DNA from 3 places in the Marinilactibacillus sp. Marseille-P9653 genome. Region 1 is predicted to be linked to each of the others. Evidence: riboswitches for the same ligand, from Rfam matches in the RefSeq annotation. Region 1 holds a riboswitch; each other region holds the start of a gene.

Region 1 (7,442 bases):
TACGTAAAGACGAGCGATTCTTGAATTTCACACGTGCATTTTCTGAAAATAAAAAACCAATTTTCTCAATTTGCCATGGTCCACAACTATTAATCAATGCTGAAGTTGTAAAAGGAAAAGATATTACTTCAGTCTCTCAAGTAGCAATCGATCTTAAAAATGCTGGCGCAAACTTCCATGACGAAGAAGTCGTTATTGACGATTCCGGTTTAATTTCAAGCCGTACGCCTGAAGATTTACCTGCTTTTAACAAAGCTATGGTGAATGCATTACAATAATTACGGTTAGCTGAGGAAATTATTATTTTTTACAGCTAAAACCTTAACTGATTTTAAGGATAAGTAAAAAAAATATTGTTAAACTATCTATAGTGTCAAATTATAAAACACTTTTCTTTTCTCCCCCTAATATTGAACGTTTTGAAGTGGCCCCCCACTTTATCTTGTTCTTTTGAAAAGAAACTTATTCTATATGAAGCTGAACTTTCTTTCTCCCCTGATTGAATTGTATACACTGCTGAATATAGAAACATAAGAGACTAGATATGTCTCAATTTTAATTGAGGTTGGAATGCTTTCCTCCCTTAAAAAAATCCCATTAGGATTCAGCGAACTTTCGCTTTTTCCTAATGGGATTTTTTTGTCTACTTTTATATTGGCTTCTGGAAGCTTTGTTAGCTGCGTTTTCGGTAAGCCCAGTGATTTGTCGGTCCATGACCGTGACCAACCTGTTCCAGTGGATCAGATATTGCAGCCTGGATGTAAGCTTTAGCTGTCTTGATAGCTTCTATAACTGGATAGCCTTTTGCGATTTCAGCCGCAATACAAGCTGAATACGTACACCCTGTACCATGGGTGTTTTTCGTATCGATTCTAGGTGTAGATAGCCAGACTTCTTCTCCATTTTCAAGCAAAATCAAGTCAGAGGCCTGCGGATCATCTAAAGCATGACCACCTTTAATGATGACAACTTTACTCCCAGCTTCTTTTAACTGATAGGCGGCTTTGAGCATGTCTTTTTTATTTATAATCTCAATCCCTGTCAACGCTTTGGCTTCTGGGATATTGGGTGTGATGACATCTGCAAGAGGAACCAGTCGATTTTTCATGACTTCGATCGCAGTGGATGCCATCAAAGGATGGCCACCTTTTGCAACCATTACCGGATCAATAATCAGTGGGGCTACTTTATTGTCTAAAAGTTTGTTTGCAATGAGCTTCATATACTCCCCATTAACAAGCATACCTGTTTTAATCGCTGACAAGTTGAAGTCACTGAAAATCGCATCCAATTGTGCTTCGACCATTTTAAGCGGCACAGGGTGTACTCCGTGAACCCCAAGCGTATTCTGAGCCGTGACCGCCGTTAATACGGATACCCCAAATACGTTTCTTTCCTGAAAGGTTTTCAAGTCTGCTTGAATCCCTGCTCCACCACCACTGTCACTGCCTGCAATCGTCAATACTTGTTTGGTCGTCATTTTCTCACCTCTCCTTGGGCACCGAAGACTTTTTCAATTGTTATGACCGATAAAAAGGTGTTTTTTTTCATTATTTGTTGCGCTATTGTTTGAAAATTGTTCTGTTTTATCATTTTATTCATCCTACTCTCTAGACATTTTAAGGCACAAAAAAACTCTTCCAAAATTGATAGAAGAGAGTCGGTTCACACTAAATAGGAATACAGATAACTTAATCTGCTATTCATCATGATCACTTCCCTCCGCTAGCATTACCTAGTTCAGGTTAAGGGTCAGGTCTTACCTTTCTCAGCTTTCGCAATCAGTTTGGTTGGAGGTTTTTTGGAAATCCTCGATCTTTACTGAAAGCTCTATGCTCCCCTAGTTCTTTTAATTTAACGGTTTCATTATATCAGTTCTATGCCGGAAATACCATATGCATGAGCGTCGATTATTTGTCGCAATCCTTTCTATTTTTTACGCTTTTTTTCATCGGTTCATCATACCTTCTTCAAATTTATTTTCTATACTATGTTCATACCCACAACAACCAACTTATTTTTCAGGGCGGTTACTCCTCCAAGTAATTGTCCGTCTCCTTTTTAACCACTTGCAACTGCGGGTGGTTTTTTTTGTTGTAGAATCGTACCTTATTAAAAATAATACTGACCATTTGTTTTTCTACCCGCAGTAAAATGGGTCTTGAGTATATTTCGAATCCTTTCCCTTTTCACTTCTCGCCCACACCATTCGTAAATGATTTTGGTTGTTAGTTTATTTTTTGGAAACAAAAAGCGATATTCTTCTATACTACAAAGGATCAATTGTGTTATCGTTTTTTTTTCATGACAATTTTTGCAGTAACTAGTTCTTTGACTAATTTTGAGATTAGATGCCCCGCACGTCTCACATCGAACACCTTTTTCAAGTTGCTTCCACTCATACTCTGGTAGTTGTTTTTGATAAGGTACTGCTTCTTGATGTGCTTCTACCAATCTTTTCGCTAAACGATGATCTTCTTGCAATAGAAATTCGCTTTGATTGTTCATCTTTTTGAGGTTCTTTTTGACTTGCGTAGGTAAGATATATGGGTTGTTTACCTCTGCGTGATATAGAGTAAACTCTGGATGAATAAATACAACTTTAGCTTCTATTGCTTTTTCTACTTTCCATTTCTGAAATAGTGCTGAAAGACTATTCTTCATTTTATTCACTTGAACTTTAGGATCGCTTAGCTCTATCCCATTTATTGTAGTAAAGCCATCTGGTTGATTTATGTAATCTCCTTGATAATTTTTAATTTCATATACGTAAATCATCTCTCTCGTAATTGCCATCGCGTCGATTTGAAATGAATTGCCTCTATTATGTAGTAGCAAATCATTCAAAACAATCACTTCCTTATTGATATATTGAGTAATTTTTTGATCGAATATCGTCTCCCCTTCATATCCTTTGCTCAAATTACTTAACATTTCTTTATCAGAAGGTGCGAGCGACGTTCGTCGATCAAGAAAAGTGAGTGCTTTTAGCAATTTAGGCTGTGTTCTTGGTTTTGCTATAATCATGATATTTACCACCTCAATAATAAAACTGATCTTTTCGGAAAAATATCATTTTTCATTTAAATTTTTGGTGATGATGCCTGAAAAACGATCGAATTTTTTCTTATTCTATGGACTCAACGTCTTTTTCCTTTCGAGATTAATGAATAGAGAGCTTATTCTTGCAGCTCGATTTGTTATTTTTCTGAGTCTCAGTAATATAGTGCTTATTGCTTTAACTCAAGTTTATCTTTTCTACCAGACGCAACAATATCCCGCTTATTCCTAAGACTCAGTTCTTTCTTTGCCTCCAGTTAAAAAAATATATGCTATATTGTTGTAACTGTTTCTATAATCCTTTTGAGTTCATGTAATACAGCAACTTGTCTAAAAATCATCACTTCAAAATGAAAAAACAGCCGCGAGCGGCTGTTTTCCTTTTTTAGGCTATTTGGTTTTTGACGATTTTGCCGTCTTTGATGACGAGTTGGATTATTTCTGCGTTAGATAGGCTGGCAATATCGTCTAGGGGATTCCCTTTGATGACGACTAGATCTGCCAGTTTACCTTTTTCAAGGGTGCCGAGTTCGTTTTCCCAGCCGAGGCATTCTGCGGCTGTCTTAGTGGTCGCAACGATGGCTTCCATCGGTGTCATACCACCTTCTGTCATCAGAACAAGTTCTCGCAGATTGGTTCCGTGAGGCATGACACCTGCGTCGGTTCCCATTGCGATTTTAACGCCTGCTTTATAGGCCTTAGTGAAACTCTTTTTGTGTGCTTCTATGGCATCTCGAGCTTTTTGAACTGCAGAATCCGGCATTCCAGTTTCTTTAGCCAATTCCAAAACCGCTACTGGAGCGAGTAAGGTTGGGACCAAGTAAGTCCCGTGTTCTTTCATCATTTCAATCGCTTCGTCGTCTAGGAAAATTCCGTGCTCAATTGAATGAATCCCAGCTTTGACAGCCTGCTTGATGCCTTCAGCACCTTGAGCGTGTGCCATGACTTTAACCCCTTTTCTAAAAGCGGCTTCTTCCACGATGACTTGAAGTTCTTCTAATGAAAACTGGGTAAATTCTGGATGATCCGTCGCACTAAGCACGCCACCGGTCGCGTGGACCTTGATCACTTCTGCTCCGGCGCGCAACATTTCTCGGGTCTTCTTGCGTACTTCTTCTACGCCGTCTGCTTTTCCGTCTGGCATTCCAGGGTAATTAGCCTGGAGAAGTTCCACGGTTTGCCCTGAGGTTGTGTAGCCATCGCCGTGTCCGCCAGTAATTGTCAACGCATTGATACTGAGCTGCATTCGAGGGCCTTCTAGAATACCTTCTTCTACGGCTTTTTTAACACCGAGGTCTGTTCCTAAAGCGTCGCGAACAGACGTAATTCCTGCATTGAGTGTATTACGCATATAATTGATCGCCTGATAAAACATGTAGGAGAAAGGAGTTTCCAGTCTATTTTGCACGGAAGAATATTCCATCATCAAATGGACATGGGTATCGATAAATCCTGGAGCGATCGTTGCACCATCGACATCAATTGTTTCGTCAACAGTCCCATCAAAATCAGCAGCGTCCCCCACAAACACGATACGGTTCCCGTCAATGACGACCGCGCCTTGTTCCATCGGTTCGCCACCATTACCATCGATCAATAATCCATTCTTAATCATCGTTTTCGTCATGTCATTCTCCCCTTAGCTATTGAATATAGTCTATTCTAACCTAAGGATTTACCGATTACTACATTGTGATGAAAAAAAGATGAAAGTTTTATCATTTAGAATCTTGCATTGCCTTCAATAAATCCTGAACTTGTTCTACATCTTTGTCTCCGCGACCTGAAATCGTCAGGATAATAGAATCTTCCTTATCAAATTCTGGCGCCAGTTTCTTCGCTAGCGCCACTGCATGCGCACTCTCCAAAGCCGGTACAATGCCTTCTTTTGAAGCTAGCAATTGGAAAGCTTCTAGTACTTCTTCTTTAGACACAGTATAGTATTCTGCGCGTCCGCTTTCTTTTAAATAGCTATGTTCCGGCCCAATTCCTGGATAATCTAACCCAGCCGCAATCGAGTACGTTAGTGCTGGGTGGCCATTCTCGTCTTGTAGCACCAGCGTTTTAAAGCCGTGAATTTCCGCTGGCGTTCCATGTGCCATCGTAGCTGCTTCTTCCGGTTCCGCTCCAATCAAACGCACGTCTTCTTCATCGATATAATGAGCGAAAGAGCCAATTGCATTACTGCCGCCACCAACGACCGCGATAACCGCTGCCGGAAGCTTGCCATCTTGCTGGATAATTTGACGCTTCGACTCCTCACTAATCACAGACTGAAAATGTCTGACGATCGATGGGAATGGATGCGGTCCAACAGCCGAGCCCAATAGGTAAAATGTATTCTCATAATTTTCTACAAGATCCGCTAAAGCGACATCTACTGCGTCTTTTAGTCTTCCCTGCCCCTTTTCGACTGGTATGACTTTTGCACCCAACAGTTCCATGCGAAAGACATTTAACGCTTGCCTTTCAGTATCCAGTTTGCCCATGTAGATGGTGCAGTCCATGCCAAACATTGCGCAAGCTGTAGCGGTCGCAACGCCATGTTGGCCGGCGCCGGTTTCTGCGATGATTCGGTGCGCACCCATGCGTTTTGCGAGTAAGATCTGGCCGATCACATTATTGATTTTGTGCGCCCCAGTGTGGTTCAAGTCTTCTCGTTTCAAGTAAATTTTTGGTCCGTCAAAGGCTTCTGTCAGTCTTGAAGCAAAAGTGAGTGGATTCTCTCTTCCGACGTACTCTTTTAAAATCTCTTTGAATTCTCTATTAAAGTCTGCATCGTCTTTGTAGTGCTCAAATTCTTCTGCTAAGTGATTAAGCACTTCACTGAGTGCTGGCGGTACAAAACTTCCACCGTAGTTTCCAAAATATCCTGCTTGATTTGTCGCCATTTGATCCACTCTCCTTTTTATGTTTAAAGTACTGCCGTCAGATTTTCTTCTTCAAATAATCTCAGTAAGTCTTTTAAAGTCATTTTTTCTTTTTCTTTCTCGTTTAAGTCCAATGTGATTTTTCCATCTTTCATAACGATCAGACGATTGCCGTACGCTAACGCATCTTCCATTTGGTGCGTAATCATCATACACGTCAATTGCTTTTCTTTAATGATCTGGTCTGTTAGTTCCATCAGTTTTTTAGAGGTTTTCGGGTCAAGCGCTGCGGTATGCTCATCCAGCAGTAACAAATCTGGTCGCGTCATTGTTGCCATCAGTAAACTCAACGATTGCCGCTGTCCACCCGATAAATTACCAGCAGGTGCGTCGATTTGTTTTTCTAGTCCATTTCCAATGGATGCACACATCTCTACGAAAGACGCTTTATTCTTTTTCAAGCTTCTAGATTTCAGTGTTTTTCTTTCACCACGTAGTTTAGCCAACAATAAATTCTCTGCTACGGTCATTCGCGGTGCCGTCCCCATTTTAGGATCCTGGAACACTCTTGAAATCAATCCTGCTCGTTTTTCTTCTTTCCACTTTGTCAGGTTTTTACCTTTTAATTCGACAGTTCCACCAGTTGTTTCTGTTGAACCGGTAATACTATTGAACAAAGTTGACTTACCGGCGCCATTTCCGCCTAGTACAGTGACAAATTCGCCTTCGTTCAAGGTGAAATCCACACCGTCCAATATTCGGTTATCTTCATCTGCCTGGTTCGTAATGACTTTTGTCAAACCTTTTAGTTTCAATAATGTACTCATGCTTTTTCCCCTTTCCCGATTAATGTACCTAGTCCAAGTGTCCGTCTGATTTGTGGAATCATTAAACAAATTGCTAGGATCGCTGAGCTGAAGATACGGATGTAGGTTGTATCAAAACCAAGCTGGATAACGCCTAGTAATAATAATTGGTACAAGACTGATCCGATTACGATGGTACACAACCGCTCACCTAGTTTCAGATCCTTGAACATCACTTCTCCGATGATTAGTGAAGCCAGACCGATAACGATGACGCCAGCTCCTCCATTAACGTCTGCATATCCGTTGTTTTGCGCGACAAGCGCACCGGCTAAAGCAATGACCCCATTTGAGATGACGAGGCCAAGAATTTTCATATTGTCTGTACGAATGCCAAGGGAACGTGCCATATCTTCGTTATCTCCGGTTGCGATAAAGGCTTGTCCGAGATTAGTATAGAAGAATGCCAGAATCACGCTAATTAGTACAACCAGTACGATGATTCCGATAAAGACGACGTCATAATAATTCGGTAAACCTTGAAAATAATCAAATAGTCGGCTTTGGTTCAGCAAATTTAGGTTTGGTCGCTTCATAATGAAGAGGTTAACCGAATGTAACCCTGACATCACGAGGATCCCTGCTAGAATCACAGGAACTTTTCCTTTTGTATAAAGGAGTCCCGTTGCTAGTCCGGCACACATGC
Region 2 (7,442 bases), 1.3 Mb from region 1:
ATGATAACCAAATTATCGTACTTGAAACAGGCGCTTCTGGTGAACCGATTAAAACACTTAGCCGTATGGCAACAGGCAATCATGGACAAGTGAATATTAAAGAGAATGATCTTATATTTATTGTTACAAGTCCATCTATTGCAATGGAAGTAACTGTTGCTGAAACAGAAAACTTGATTTATAGAGCAGGTGCTACCGTTAAGCATATTTCTGATAATATGAAAGCTTCTGGTCATGCTACGCCTAACGATCTACAATTGATGATCAATTTACTTCAACCGAAATATTTCATACCAATTCAAGGAGAGTATCGTATGCTTGCAGCTCACGCTGATTTAGCAAATGAAACAGGTATGGATAACGCAGATATCTTTATTTTAAGTAATGGAGATGTTTTGAACTATCAAAATGGCAAAATGAATCAGACTGGTCAAGTTCCAGCTGAAAATACGCTAATTGATGGAATTGGTATTGGAGACATTGGAAATATTGTTTTAAGAGATAGACGACTATTATCTGAAGATGGTATTTTTGTAGCCGTTGTAACGATTGACCGGAAAAAACGTAAAGTTGTATCTGGTCCGCACATTGTAACAAGAGGATTTGTCTTTGTTAAAGAAAATCAGGATTTGATTAATGAATCTAACGAAATCGTTACTGATGTAGTTCGCAAAAATCTTGAACATAATGATTTCGACTGGGGATCTATCAAGCAAGATATTAGAGAAGAACTCGGAAATCATTTATTTAAAAAAACACGTAGACGTCCAATCATTTTACCTGTTATAATGGAAGTGAATCAAAATCGTCGATTCAAGTAGATCGCGATAAATTAACTATTTGTACTAGGGGAGCCAATTAAATTGGCTGAGAGTGGACTATTAGTCCAGACCCTTTGAACCTGTACGTTCGTACGTGCGTAGGGAGAGTACCTAGAATCAGTGTCTAAAAGTATCTTTTTGCTTTTTTGCTATGATGATAAGAATTTACTCCTCCTCTAGTATACATAGTATCTATAGGAGGAGTTTTTGTATGCAGAACGAAAAGTTAAGAGTTTATATTGAAGGGACATTGTTTGCGGCCATAGCTATGATTTTGTCTTTAATACCAGTAGGGATTGGAGCCTCTTTTAGTGTTTCTTTAGGTACGATTCCGTTGACCTTTTTTGCAATCAGAAGAGGCGTGTTACCTGGTTTATTTGCTGGGTTTTTGTGGGGAATCTTGCATGTAGTAGCTGGAACAGCTTATATATTGAATATCTATCAATTTATTATTGAATATGGATTTGCTTTCACTTGTGTTGGGTTTTCCGGTTACTTTAGCCAAACCATCGTCAAAAATATAAAAGAAAATTCACTAAGTACCGCTAAAAAATATTTGATCATTACGACATTCATAGGATCAGCTGCCCGCTGGTTCTGGCATTTTGTAGCTGGTGTATTCTTTTTTGGAGACTATGCAGTGTGGGGGCTTGATCCTGTAACGTTTTCGCTACTATTCAACGGAGCGAGTATGCTCGCAACCATAGCGGTCACAATTATTGTATTGGTGTTATTATTCGATAGAGCTTCATCTATGTTTGTGCCTAAATCAAAAAATTAATCCTTGAAAATAAATCCCATCAAGCAGTCTCTACTATTAGAGGCTGCTTTGTTATTTTCCGCACCAGTTGTTACAGAATATCGTATGCTTTTAATGTATACTTCGTTTTAAGGACCCCCTGGGGATAATATATGTAGACGGGTAAAGGTGTAATAGTGTAAACTGATTAAGAAAAACTCTAGAAGGCTTAGTATCAGGTGTTCGTAGAGGAGTCAACAAAAAGACTATAAGGGGTATAAAATGGAGATTATTAGAACGTTATTCTGGTTATTTATCATTGTCAATTCAATTTTAGCATTTATAACAGTTTTCAGAGAAAGAGAAAGAGATATTGCAGCAATATGGGCTTGGTTACTCGTTATTACGATGTTACCGGGCATTGGATTTGTTATTTACCTATTTCTTGGACGGAAAATCTCTCAAGAAAATATATTCGACATTCGGTCACAGAAGAGAATTGGTATGACTCAATTGGTTGAAGCACAAAAGCAATTAATTGAGTCTGAAAATCTAGATATCCCAGAATCGAAGTACTTGGATTCTACCTTGGAACTGGTTTCTCTTTTTCTAGAGAGTAACGAAGCTATTTTAACTAAAGGTAATAAAGTAGATATTATTACAGATGGTAAAGAAAAATTCGATAAATTAATAGAAGACATCGGTAAAGCGGAACATCATATTCATGTGACTTATTATATATTTAAAGCAGATGGCATTGGTACAAGATTGTTGAAAGCGTTGGAAGAAAGAGCTGAAAATGGTGTTGAAGTTAAAGTTTTATATGATCCGATTGGAGCTAGAGTCGTAGGCGCTCATTTTTTTGAACACCTAAAAGCTCTTGGAGGAAAAGCTGAACCTTTCTTCGGTTCTAAATTTTTCAGACTGAACTACAGAAATCACAGAAAAATTGTCGTAATTGATGGAAAAGTAGGGTATACAGGAGGCTTTAACGTCGGAGATGATTATTTAGGTCTCTATGAAAAGATGGGATACTGGAGAGATACACATCTTAGAATCAATGGAAACGGTGTGCTTCCTTTGCAAACAAGGTTTTTGATGGACTGGAATGCATCTGTTAAACATCATCCAGTCAGTTATGAAGAAAATTATTTTCCAGTTTCTTCTTTTATAGGCTCTACTGATCTACAAATTGTTTCCAGTGGCCCAGATACTGAAATGCATGCAATAAAAAAAGGTTTTCTTAAAATGATCAGTATGGCCAAGGAGTCCGTTTATATCCAGACACCCTATTTCATACCAGATGAAGCGTTAATGGAAACGATAAAAATTGCGAGTTTATCTGGTATTGATGTTAAATTGATGATTCCTAACAAACCGGATCATCCTTTCATATACCGAGCTACACTTAGTTATGCTGAAGAGATGATTAACTCAGGCGTTAAAGTATATATTTATGATGCTGGATTTATCCATGCAAAGACGATTGTGATAGATGGAGAAATCTTGTCAGTTGGTACAGCCAACTTTGATATCCGAAGCTTTAAGCTGAATTTTGAAGTTAATACCTTTATGTACGATCGCCATTTAGCGAGAGAGCAAGTAGCCATTTTCGAAAAAGATATGGAAGCTTCCTATGAATTAACTCGAAAAATCATAGACCAGTATTCTAAATGGGAATTATTCAAGCAGCAATTTAGTCGCTTATTTTCGCCAATACTATAGGATTTTTTATAAGTATGTATAAGATTCATTTGTAATGAAGTAAAAAAGTCTTCAAAGGGACCGTGTTTCTCCCTCTGAAGACTTTTTTAGTGTTAAGAAGTATACTAGCAATAAATAAAACGAAAGTTTAAACCATATAGTTTAATTAGCAAGTCTAATGTGTCTGATTTGATCACTGTTTATCAAATGAACAGTATTACTATTATGGCTATTCAATATAATTTGGCTACTATAAGGAGAAAAAGAAGCTGTTCCAGTACATTCGGATATGGATGAGTCGTGTGCAGATGGATTCAATTGTATAGTAATAAGTTTCTGTTTGCGCACAGCTTGTTTGATGAAATGTCTTAGCTGTAAAGCTGGCATTTGTTTGTGAACTGCAAAGTGACTACGATTTAAATAAGTTTCTTTGAAATAATGAAGAATTTGATTTTTTTCAACTGCAAATTTTTCCATGAGCTCATCTCCCGAACGTTTGTTTAAATAGATTATACCGAACACGCATTCCGTTTGTCAATAAAGAATTAAAAAACACACTTTGAGCATTTGAACGCTCAACTTATAAAATTTTTATGGATAAATATACTCAGAAAAAATTGTTCCTAGCTTAGGATAATTTAGCCAAGTTTTATTTCAGTATGGATTTTTATATAAGATTAATTGCTTAAATTATAAGAAAGAAATACGAACTTTAAACATGCAAAATATAGCGATGAAAACTCTATTGAAAACACGTGATATTAAGAATCTTAGATTAGAGTGTCTACAATTGGTTGGAGTAAACTTAAAATAAAGAAAATGAAGTTGCAAGTGCTAACAATCTTTGATTCTGCAACAAAACTCTTCATTTATAGTATGGCTGTCGAATTGAAATCCTGTGAGACGTATGGTATTATGTTACTCGTAGTCGAAATAAAATATTAATGCGGTTGGGCGTGAGCTTTCAAGGATAATTTCTTCTGGGGTGAGAAGAGGCTTGTTAGTTGCGCCCTTTTTGGCGGAAGGAGGCACGATATGAACCGTGAGGCAATTAATTATGTAAAAGACGCTGAAGCACGCGCTTCTCAATTACGGAAAGACGCTGATGACGAAATCAAGCAGATCGAAAGAGAAACAGCTCAAGAAGTTGAATCTATTCGAACAGCACTTGAAACAGAGTTGTCAGAATACAAGTCTGAGCAAGAGCAAATTTACAGTAGTAAATTAGAGAAAGACAAAGCTGAAATGGATGAATCCGCTAGTAGAGAAGCAGAGCGGTTCGAACAGGCTTATCAAGAGAACAAAAATGCTCTAGCCAATCGAATAGCAGAGGAGGTAGTGCGTCGATATGGCAATCGCTAAAATGAAAAAACTGACTTTGATGGCCGAGCAACAGAACAAAGAAACATTGTTGCGTTCTATTCAAGAAATGCAGAGTATCGAAGTCATTTCACTATCGGATGTTTTAGAAGAAGAAATTCTTGATCAGTTTGAAGTCACAGACTCTTACAAAGAAACTGCGGATTTCCAAACAAAGATTCAAGATATTGAACACGCGATCACTTATGTTAACAAGTATGTTCCTCAACCTGGAACAATTGAAAAATTAAAGACAAAGCGTGATGTTTTCTCTTTGGAAGAATTGGAGAGCCATGTTTCAAACGTAGACGTGGATGCTTTGATCGAAAAAGTGAATTCAAGAGAACAAAAGTTGAATCAAATTGAAGAGCAGAGAAAAGCTCTCCAAGAAGAAGAATCATTTTTAAGAAAATGGCGCGGACTTAATTTCCTTCCTCAAGAAGTTAAAGGACTTAAGTTGTTGAATGTTCACATCGGAACAGTTGATAATGAACATGCACCTTTATTAACCCAAGGATTAGATGAGTTAGCTACTGTATACTTTGAAGAAATTTATAGTAGACAAGATGAATCTGCTTATATGATTATTGTTCCAAAGGATAATGAAGAAGCTTTCAATAAACTCGTTATAGAATTAAGTTTCAGAGAACTAAAATACACGTATGACTTGTTACCAGAAGATGCATTATATGCTAATTTAAATGCTCAAAAAGGTTTACGTGAAGAAGAGTCCGCTGCTAAAAAAGAAATGAAAGAGTGGAAATCACTTGTTAAAGATCTTGAATTAGCAGAAGAATATTACTATAATCTCGGGCAAAGAGATTTAGCTAAAGACTTAGTTTTAAATAGTGAACACTTATTTATTGCTAGTGGATGGATTGAAGAAGAGAAAGTTGATTTATTGAAAAATACTCTTCATTCTGAACTTGGAGAAGATAGTATTGTCGTTATGATAGACGATGTGAAAATGGAAGAATTCAACCAGGTTCCAATCGTCTTGAAAAACAGCAATTTAATCAAACCATTCGAATTGATTACTGAAATGTTTAGTTTGCCAAAATACAATGAAGTCGATCCAACACCACTTATGTTCCCGTTCTTCATGATTTTCTTCGGTATGATCGGAGCAGATCTAGGATACGGAGTCTTGCTTGGACTCGTTACTTTTGTCGCATTGAAATTCTTCAGTGTGGAAGGCTCTACGAGAAGATTTATGAAGTTTCTTCATATACTATCGTATCCTACTATGGCATTCGGACTGTTTTTCGGAAGTTTCTTTGGAATATCGTTACCTTTTCACGTGCTTTCACTGCAAGATAACGTCATTGAAGTCATGATTTTATCTGTTGCTCTTGGTGTAATCCAATTGATTTTTGGGTTAGTTATGAACGGAATTATCAAAAATCGTCAAGGACAAAGAGCTTCTAGTTATGTAGACGGTTATGCTTGGGCAATGATGCTACTGGGACTTGTTGTTTACGTTCTAGGCTCAATGGTCTTCAATATACCAATTGTTTCTCAAGTTGGTCTTGGTTTAACACTGATTAATGTTGTAGGGATTATTGTCGTATCAACAATTTCCAGTAAAAACAAAGGTCTTGGATTCGGATTGGGATTATACAACTTGTACGGTGTTACTGGTTATGTCGGAGACGTCGTCAGTTATACTCGTTTAATGGCATTGGGTGTAGCAAGTGCGAACATCGCAATGGCCTTTAACTTGATTATCGGATTCTTACCGCCACTGTTCAGATTCACGATCGGGGTAGTATTGATCATTGCTCTTCAAGGAATGAACATTGCGTTATCATTCTTGAGTGCATATGTCCATTCATCAAGGTTACAATACGTGGAATTTTTCGGTAAATTCTTCGAGGGTGGCGGTAAGCCATTAACCCCTCTTAAAACACTTGAAAAACACATTTGGTTAAAAAAAGAAACTAATTAAATTAATGGAGGAATAATATAATGGAATTTTTACAAACACTTTTAGGTGACAACATGGGTCAAATTTTTGCAGGATTAGGAATAGCTATGGCTGTTATCTTTTCAGGTATCGGATCTTCACGCGGGGTAGCAATTGCCGGTGAAGCTGCAGCAGCATTAACAAAAGAACAACCAGAATCATTTGGTCGTGCGTTAGTACTACAAATGCTACCAGCAACACAAGGTCTTTACGGTTTCGTTATCGGATTCTTGATTTTCCTACAAATCACTCCTGAATTAGCAGTATCAGAAGGTTGGTACCTGTTTATGGCTGGATTACCAGTAGCATTCACATGTCTTTCTTCAGGCGGTAACCAAGGACGCGTTTCTGCAGCAGCTATGCAAATCTTAGCTCAAAAACCAGAACACACTACTAAAGGTATCATCTACTCAGCAATGGTTGAGACTTATGCAATCTTAGGATTCGTTATTTCCTTAGTAATGATCATCTTATAATAAAAATAGAATCACTTCTTTAATAGAGTAAAGACCGTATTGAACGTAATCTTTACTCTTTACTGAAAGAAGAAATACTAAGGAGGTTCAGTATGGCGGATTTAAAATTATTGACAGAAAAAGTTATTGAAAAAGAAAAAGTAGCTATTCGTCAACGTGTTGAAGAAGCACGCAAAAACGCTGAAGATGAAGTTCAGGCGGCTCGCGCTAAAGCAGAGCAAGATAAAATTGCGCGCAAGCAAACAATTGACGAAAACGCACAACAAAACTATACGATTCGTAACAATACGCTTGAGATTCAAAAAAGAAATGATGTCTTATCTGCTAAACAAGCAATCCTTTCACGCGTTTTGGAAGATGCTAAAGTTGAGTTAGAC
Region 3 (7,442 bases), on a different contig from region 1:
GCATTAAATAAGTCTTCCGTATGGTAATCCGGATGCTCTCCGGCAATTTTTCCGGCAACTTCAGGGTCCATGTTTTTAACCCCTTGGTCTGATCTAAAGTGATATTTCACCCAGAAAGATTCTCCTTCAGCGTTTACCCACTTAAAGGTATGACTACCGTATCAATGCATATGGCGCAAGGTAGCAGGAATACCGCGGTCAGTGTGCAGTATGGTGATTTGATGTAGCGATTCTGGTGATAATGACCAAAAGTCCCAGACCATATTTGCATCTTTTAAGTTTGTTTGTGGATTTCGTTTTTGCGTATGGATAAAATCAGGGAACTTTATTGCGTCTCGAATAAAGAATATCGGTGTATTGTTTCCTACGATATCGTAGTTTCCTTCGTCCGTATAAAACTTAACGGCAAAACCACGTGGGTCACGTACTGTATCTGATGATCCTAATTCCCCAGCCACTGTAGAAAAACGAATAAACATTGGTGTCTCTTTGCCTTTTTCAGCAAGAAAATCAGCTTTAGTATATTGGGCAATATCTGGGTTTGTCACGGTAAATCGACCATGCGCTCCCGCACCTTTAGCATGTACGACACGCTCAGGAACACGTTCACGATTGAAGTGAGCTAATTTTTCCAATAAGTGAATATCTTGAATTAAAACAGGTCCATTGTTACCAGCTGTTATTGAGTTTTGATTATCTCCAACCGGAGCACCAGTAGAAGTTGTTAATTTATTGTTGCGTTCTATCACTATGTATCTCTCCCTACTTTTTACTAACTTTTATATTATAAGAGATATAATCTAGGAAATGCAACCGTAGATTTAAAAGTTACTTTGATTTTCTATTTGTATTGAATTGACTACAAACATATGTTAACTTAAAGTTATATACTTTTGTTTTAAAATAAATTTAAGGAGATTGGTATATATGAAAAAATCAAATTCCGCTTTACTTGCACTTATCTTTACAGCACTTGCTTCGATGATGCTGATTGCACTTTTAAAAGATATCTTACCTACTTATGCAGATCATGGTCGTTCAATGGTTGTTGGTACACTAGCATACATCACTATGGGTGGTATAGTCATTCTTTCTTCATTCAAAAACGAACAATTAGGAGAAGCTGGCCTTATTACTACTCTAGGTTTTGTATTAACTCATATCCTTATTGAAGCTCGTTTATTCTCTTCTATAGGAGTATCTGGTGTAACTAATCCATTCGGATACGCTGCTATCGGTGCTTTCTTACTAGCTGGTGCAGCTTATGTCGTCAGCAAAGTACGTTTCCTGTCACAGCTCACTTTATATGTAAACGGCTTGATGGTGGGTGGAACGACTTTGGTTTATTATCACGTTGCTTCATTAGCACCTATTAGAGGTTCTATTTTGTTCTTTGTACCTTTTACATTGTTTTGTTTATGGACCGTTACACAGTACGGTCTGCAAGTATCTCGAGCATTTAAAACAAGACTACAAACGGCTTAATCCTAGCTATTAGAAATGCCCCTCTCCGACTACCGGAGAGGGGCATTTGCTATTTTCAGAAGTATATATTCAACCTGACTTATATGTTAAATCACCAATCTTTTTTCAACCATGTTTCTTTTCTATATGCCATTTCCCAAAAAGCATATTCCATCTCACTGCTGAGGACAAAAGCTTCCATCATCTGGGCTTGTTCGGCAGTTGGTGCAATCGGTGTATCACAGACTTCTTCGTCTGTGATACCGAGTTCAGAGAAGAACGTTTCTCGAATCGCAATCTCTCCTAAAACCAGATTCTCCGCATTTTCCACAAGTAAAGCTTTTAATGCTGGAGGCATTGTTTTCTCAGCAATCAGTGCGTAGAGTTCGCTGAAATGCTTCAAGTAATAATGATCTTGAATTAGATAATAACGAAAGATCTCTGAATCCAGGTTCCCGCTTGTAATTCTGTGATGAAAGGATGGTTAAAACTCCCTTCCCATGAGGCAGAAGCGGCTTTTTTGGCATTGAGTGTAAAAGACATAAGAAACCTCCAGTGATGTACTATTTAGACTACTCGCTTCTATTAGGACTCTGTGATTTCTACTACCGCTTTTTTAAGTCGTTGTGTTTTCTGAGCGACGTCTTCGGCCAGCATCAGTTCTGTGACAACAGAGACCCCGGCAATACCTGTGTGACGCAGTGAATCAATATTATTTTCCTTGAGTCCACCAATCGCTACGATCGGAATGTTGACGGATGAAACGATTGTTTTTAGTGTCTCAATAGATGTACGTTCTGGATTTTTCTTTGTCTTAGTTGGATAGATTGCACCAACCCCTAAGTAATCTGCGCCAGCTTTTTCTGCTTCTTTTGCACGTTCAACATCTTTTGCAGAAACACCTAGTATTCTGTCTTTCCCAATCAGTCTGCGAACGACTTCTACTGGCAATTCGTCGTCACCAATGTGAACGCCCGCAGCATCAACCGCTAGGCAGACATCGACTCGGTCGTTGATGATCAAGGGTACTGCAAATTGATCTGTTAGGTCTTTCACTTTTTGAGCCAGTCTATAAAAATCGTTTGTTGTTGCTTCCTTTTCACGCAGCTGTACAAGTGTTACGCCATTTTCACAGGCGGTTTTGATTACAGTTAAAAAGGATGCTTCGTCAAAATCGTATCTTCCAGTTACAAGGTAAAGGGTTAGTTCTTTCATGTTTCCCATCCTTTCACGAATTCATGCCAGTCTTCTTCCATCAATAGCGATAGATGGTTTAATGTTTGAAAGCGGAAATCGGCTAGTCCTTTGCTTTTTGTTTTGGCTTTTTCACCACAAAGATTGAAGTAGTTGACTGCGCCGACTGCGGCATCGAATGGATCCTGACCGTCTCCTAAAAGTGCCGCGATCAGTGCTCCAACAATATCACCGGTTCCTGTAAATCGATCGAGTTCTTCGACACCATTAGAAAGCATCACAGTGCGGTCATGCGATACGACGATATCTTTTGGTCCGGTCGCTAAGAAAGTCGTATAGGGATAGTATTGACTCATCCCTTTCAAGGCATCGGCCAATTCATTCATGCTTTCTTCTCCCTGATCCAGTTCGTTACCGTCAACCCCTCGTCCGTGGCTCGTTAGTTCGCAGAAGTTTCTGAGTTCTGAAGTGTTTCCTTTTACGATAGTTGGATGATTCTCAACTAGCGCAAGGCTCACTTGATTACGGATATCACTAACGCCGTAACCAACTAGATCAACAACTGTCGGCTTCTTCGTTTCATTCGCATAGCGGCTTGCTTCCAGCAGACTAATCTGACGTTTTTCTGAAAGATGACCAAGGTTTAAAAGCAAAGCATCCGTTTGAGTGAAAAGCTGTTTAAACTCTCTCGGGTCATCTGCCATGATTGGTTTAGCGCCTACGTAAAGCAGAGCATTCGCCATCGATTCACAAGTAATTTCATTGGTAATACATTGTACTAATGGAGATTGTTTTAATGGAAACTGATTCGAAAGGTCATGATTTAACGCCATGAAGCGAACCTCCCATAAACAATTTCTGAGTGCGTTTGAAAGTAGACGTTTCTTTTAATTTGACCAGTACTAAGAATGCCATCACAGAACCAATCAAAGTCGCCCCAACAAATCTTGGCGTGTAAATAAACCAGTACAAACTCTGTTGGCTACCGGTAAACCAAACCATCACGGGATAAGAAAGTAGTGAACCAATGATGCCTGTTCCGACAATCTCTCCTGCCATCGACCAGTACATATTTCGGCCGAATTTATAAAATAGTCCCGCTAAGAAAGCCCCAAACACGGCACCCGTTAAAGCAAGTGGAGGAATGCCTAAAAGTAACATACGGATCAGGCCGCAAATCAGCGCCATCAGCGTTCCATAGAGCGGCCCGAGTAAAACACCCGCGATAATATTCATAACGCTAGACATAGGCGCCATTCCTTCGATTCGCATCAATGGTGATAACACCACGTCCAACGCAATCATCAATGCTAGTAAGGTCAATCTGTGGATTCGATTTTTTTCCACGTAAAAAAACTCCTTTCTGCGAAAAGCAAAAGGAGTGCGGTCTGAGACAGACAAAGTCATACAATCCAAAAACGATTGCATAAAATCAGTCTACAACTACATTTCCCTGCGCCAGTCCTAACTGTATCAGGTTCAATGGGTATAATCTCAGCTAAATAGCACCCCAAATGTTCTTTTCAATTGATTAGAGTATAGCACACTTTTTTTGATGGGACTACAAGGAATTAATTTTTTGAAATTAACTCTAAACATTTAAAATTTTCCATTTTTATATTTCTAAAAGTTGTTTAGTTATTAGTGAAAAATGAATTCGTTTTAGATACCACGAATTTTATTGACTTATACATGTTAGAATTGCTATCTTATGGTTATAGATACTTAAATTTTCACTCAATACGTAGAATCAAGTAGCTTAACAACTTTGTTTACCATCAATTTCGGAGAGGGTGTATAAGATGAATAAAAAAATGGTGTACGTTAATTTTGTAGAAAAAGTGCAATCGAATTCTGACTACTACAAATGGGGAAAACCATCTCCAGTAGGAGAAATAGAAAAATTATTGGCTTACTTCGGTCTTGACTTCGAACTAAGTCATTTTATTAATGAAATGCATCTTAACAACCTACGGAAGTTGGAATATTTTATTGACAATAATGCCAGTGACGAACAACTAGCATATATTAGTCAAATAACAACGAAGGGTACGAAGATACCAGAGCCTTCAATAGAAAGCCAATCAAGCGAGAAAGTATTTATATCGATGCCTATGAACAAAACTTTATATAATGATGTTGAAGATATTCGCAATTCCATAAACGAGGCTGTAAAAAACACTAACAACATTCCTTATTTTTTAGATAAAGATCCTCACAATGATAATATTAGTATAAAAATGTTACAAGAGATTCGAGATTGTAAATTTCTTGTCGCAGAGTTTTCTTATCAGAATAATGGTGTTTATTATGAAGCTGGATACGCGAAAGCATTAGGAAAAACTGTGATATTCACATGTAGTCGTAAACATTTCGAAAATATACATTTTGATATCAAGCAAACTCAGTTCGTCATTTGGGAAAACTATGACTCATTGAAAGAGAATTTAAAAAAACAGATAATTGAATCCAATTTATCCTAATATAATAAGTTGTTAAACTACTAAAGAATTCTCTTCAGACTTACAGACTAGGAGTACTATTTGAATGTAACCTCTTACTTTTTTTGATTTTAAGATGTATATCTTGCAATAAATTTATACTTGTCAATATTGCTTCTCCCTTGTTTAGATTTTTTACTTGCTTCAAATTATTTGTACTTAAATGATTTTGAAGAGATCTTAATTCTTCCATATGAGTCAATCTGTGTACCAAAAATGTCCCAACTTGACCCAAAAGAATAGCTGAAACATCTTGAGGATTTTGTGTAGTTAGGAAGAGGAAAATTCCTTTTTTACGACCTTCTCTTGCAATTGTTGTTAACCCTGTATAGTAGTCACTTTCTCTCCCCAGTATCTTTGTATATCTATGAACTTCATCAATAAACATTACAAATGGCTCAATTACTTTCCTATCTTTATTGATTATATAGTTACTTGCCAGATCTATAATCATACCTCCAATGCCATCATTCGTTCCAATCTGGGAAGTATCAATGTATATACTTTGATTAGGGGTTGTAATGAATTGATCTAATTTGTCCATTAATTCATTCAGATCTTCTTCGTTATTAAAAAAATTTCTAAAACTAGTATTTTCTAGTTTATTTTGAACTTTTTGAACAAGCCATTGTTGAGAATTAAATTGAAAAATATTTTTAACGTATACTTCTTTGTTACTCACTTGGTTGGTTTCCGACGCTATTTGCTGAGGTAAATCGTCTATTATAAAATCTTTATCTGCTGGCAGTAAACTAGCCATATCCGAAGCAACATCTGAGACAGATTTATTGACTTTTTCGTAAATACCGGATGACATATTTTTTTTCTGATACCTTAAGCTTCTTATAGCATCTGACAATACTGCCGGTTGCGTAGCATCATTCGTCTCAAATAATAAACACCACTGTTGCATAGATAAGTCACCTACTGAAATTGCAGTATCTGTTCCCAATTTCAATTTAATAACCTCATGGTCATTGAAGGACTCGCTATACTCTCCCGTAGGATCTACAATCATTACTTTTTTTTGATCTAATAATAATTTATCTATAATGGATAAGGCAGAAGTTGATTTCCCACTATTTGTAGTTCCAACTGTCAGCAAATGTCTATCAAATAGTGTACTCGGGTATAAATTAACTTCATGATTTTCTAAGTTAGAGAAAGTTGCAAAAGATGATAATACTTTTTCATTTAACTCTTTTTGAAGCTCTAAAGAGTTTAAATATTGTTTAATTGTCTTTTTATTTGCAATATAAACTTTGTCAGTTATCCCTACTGTTTTAAATCCTGGCAATTTAAATCTGTCTTCTCCTTGTTCCATGAGTCCAACTACATCAATCCCTATCTCTGGATAAACTTTTTCATTTATCCCATTGTTCATTGAATTATGTACACTGTCAGAATTCGAAACTCTTGATTGATAGATTTCACCTATGAATAAACCTTGCGGTGAATCTACTAGTACAAGAAAATTGATTGTATTTGGAACTAAGGTTTCTAGTTTAGTCTTTCTATACTCTAGCCAAGATAAATTTTCAACTTGAATAATACTACTATCCCTATAAACTTGAGATACCATTCCCATATAAAAGTGACTTTTATCAAACTCTGTGTAAAAGTTATCAATTATCATTGATTTACCCTCCTTTCTACTTCAGATATTCATCCAATTTATCGTTCAAACTCGCCTTTAAAAATGCAATACGAAAATGCTCTCTTCTTAATCCATCTAGATCCTTCCAATTCTGGTGATTTTGTTGAATATCGTAGTCACTAACCAAAACTGTTAAGCCTGTGTTATGCTTGAGTGCTTGGATAACCATTTTAGCAATATGATTATCAGCAAAGCTGAACCCTGTAGTTACAAGTAAAGTATTAGGTCTTCTAAGTAATTCTTGAAATTTGGAGAACAATTCAAAATATGGATTTTCGTAACTTTGCATGTATTTATTAGAACTAGGAAATATCATTATAGGAGTTTTAACCTCTAACTTATCTTTTCTATTTATTCTTGTTTCATATTCGGAGTATTCCCAAGTAAGAGACCCATGAATTTTTAACAAATTTATAATATTTTTTTTATATTCTAACTCGTTTGTTTTCTTATGTGGTATACTTTTCACCAAATTCCACTCAAATATGTCACTATCGAAGTAAGGGTTATATGAAAAAGTGAACCCGTCAATTACTGTAAATCCCAAATACTCAGATGCCTCTTCAAACAGCGTATCATAATTGGTAGTAACAACTGTAAGTTTATTAGAATCTTTTACCCTTTTA

Evidence for each region. Region 1 has a riboswitch for thiamine pyrophosphate ahead of thiD (bifunctional hydroxymethylpyrimidine kinase/phosphomethylpyrimidine kinase). Riboswitches for the same ligand answer to the same signal wherever they lie in the genome.
Region 2: linked by a shared signal. The riboswitch ahead of thiT (energy-coupled thiamine transporter ThiT) and the one ahead of thiD (bifunctional hydroxymethylpyrimidine kinase/phosphomethylpyrimidine kinase) in region 1 are both predicted to bind thiamine pyrophosphate.
Region 3: linked by a shared signal. The riboswitch ahead of thiW (energy coupling factor transporter S component ThiW) and the one ahead of thiD (bifunctional hydroxymethylpyrimidine kinase/phosphomethylpyrimidine kinase) in region 1 are both predicted to bind thiamine pyrophosphate.

Annotation. Positions count from the first base shown of each region.
Region 1 is NZ_CAKAKH010000001.1:449,959-457,400, reverse strand. Features, by position in the region: gene LG377_RS02240 (type 1 glutamine amidotransferase domain-containing protein) at 1-278, shown strand, start outside; gene thiD (bifunctional hydroxymethylpyrimidine kinase/phosphomethylpyrimidine kinase) at 674-1,480, opposite strand; TPP riboswitch at 1,701-1,852, opposite strand; gene LG377_RS02230 (nuclease-related domain-containing protein) at 2,113-3,027, opposite strand; gene LG377_RS02225 (amidohydrolase family protein) at 3,446-4,687, opposite strand; gene trpB (tryptophan synthase subunit beta) at 4,779-5,951, opposite strand; gene LG377_RS02215 (ABC transporter ATP-binding protein) at 5,975-6,757, opposite strand; gene LG377_RS02210 (ABC transporter permease) at 6,754-7,442, opposite strand, start outside.
Region 2 is NZ_CAKAKH010000001.1:1,740,406-1,747,847, reverse strand. Features, by position in the region: gene LG377_RS08550 (ribonuclease J) at 1-821, shown strand, start outside; TPP riboswitch at 838-944, shown strand; gene thiT (energy-coupled thiamine transporter ThiT) at 1,033-1,602, shown strand; gene cls (cardiolipin synthase) at 1,843-3,285, shown strand; gene LG377_RS08535 (hypothetical protein) at 3,427-3,741, opposite strand; sodium ion sensor (DUF1646 type) at 4,213-4,259, shown strand; gene LG377_RS08530 (hypothetical protein) at 4,300-4,626, shown strand; gene LG377_RS08525 (V-type ATP synthase subunit I) at 4,613-6,571, shown strand; gene LG377_RS08520 (V-type ATP synthase subunit K) at 6,592-7,065, shown strand; gene LG377_RS08515 (V-type ATP synthase subunit E family protein) at 7,158-7,442, shown strand, end outside.
Region 3 is NZ_CAKAKH010000002.1:236,742-244,183, forward strand. Features, by position in the region: partial or broken gene LG377_RS11610 (catalase) at 1-746, opposite strand, end outside; gene LG377_RS11615 (hypothetical protein) at 928-1,485, shown strand; partial or broken gene LG377_RS11620 (hypothetical protein) at 1,577-2,007, opposite strand; gene thiE (thiamine phosphate synthase) at 2,050-2,688, opposite strand; gene LG377_RS11630 (hydroxyethylthiazole kinase) at 2,676-3,491, opposite strand; gene thiW (energy coupling factor transporter S component ThiW) at 3,475-3,963, opposite strand; TPP riboswitch at 4,092-4,181, opposite strand; gene LG377_RS11640 (hypothetical protein) at 4,461-5,141, shown strand; gene LG377_RS11645 (ATP-binding protein) at 5,182-6,795, opposite strand; gene LG377_RS11650 (SIR2 family protein) at 6,812-7,442, opposite strand, start outside.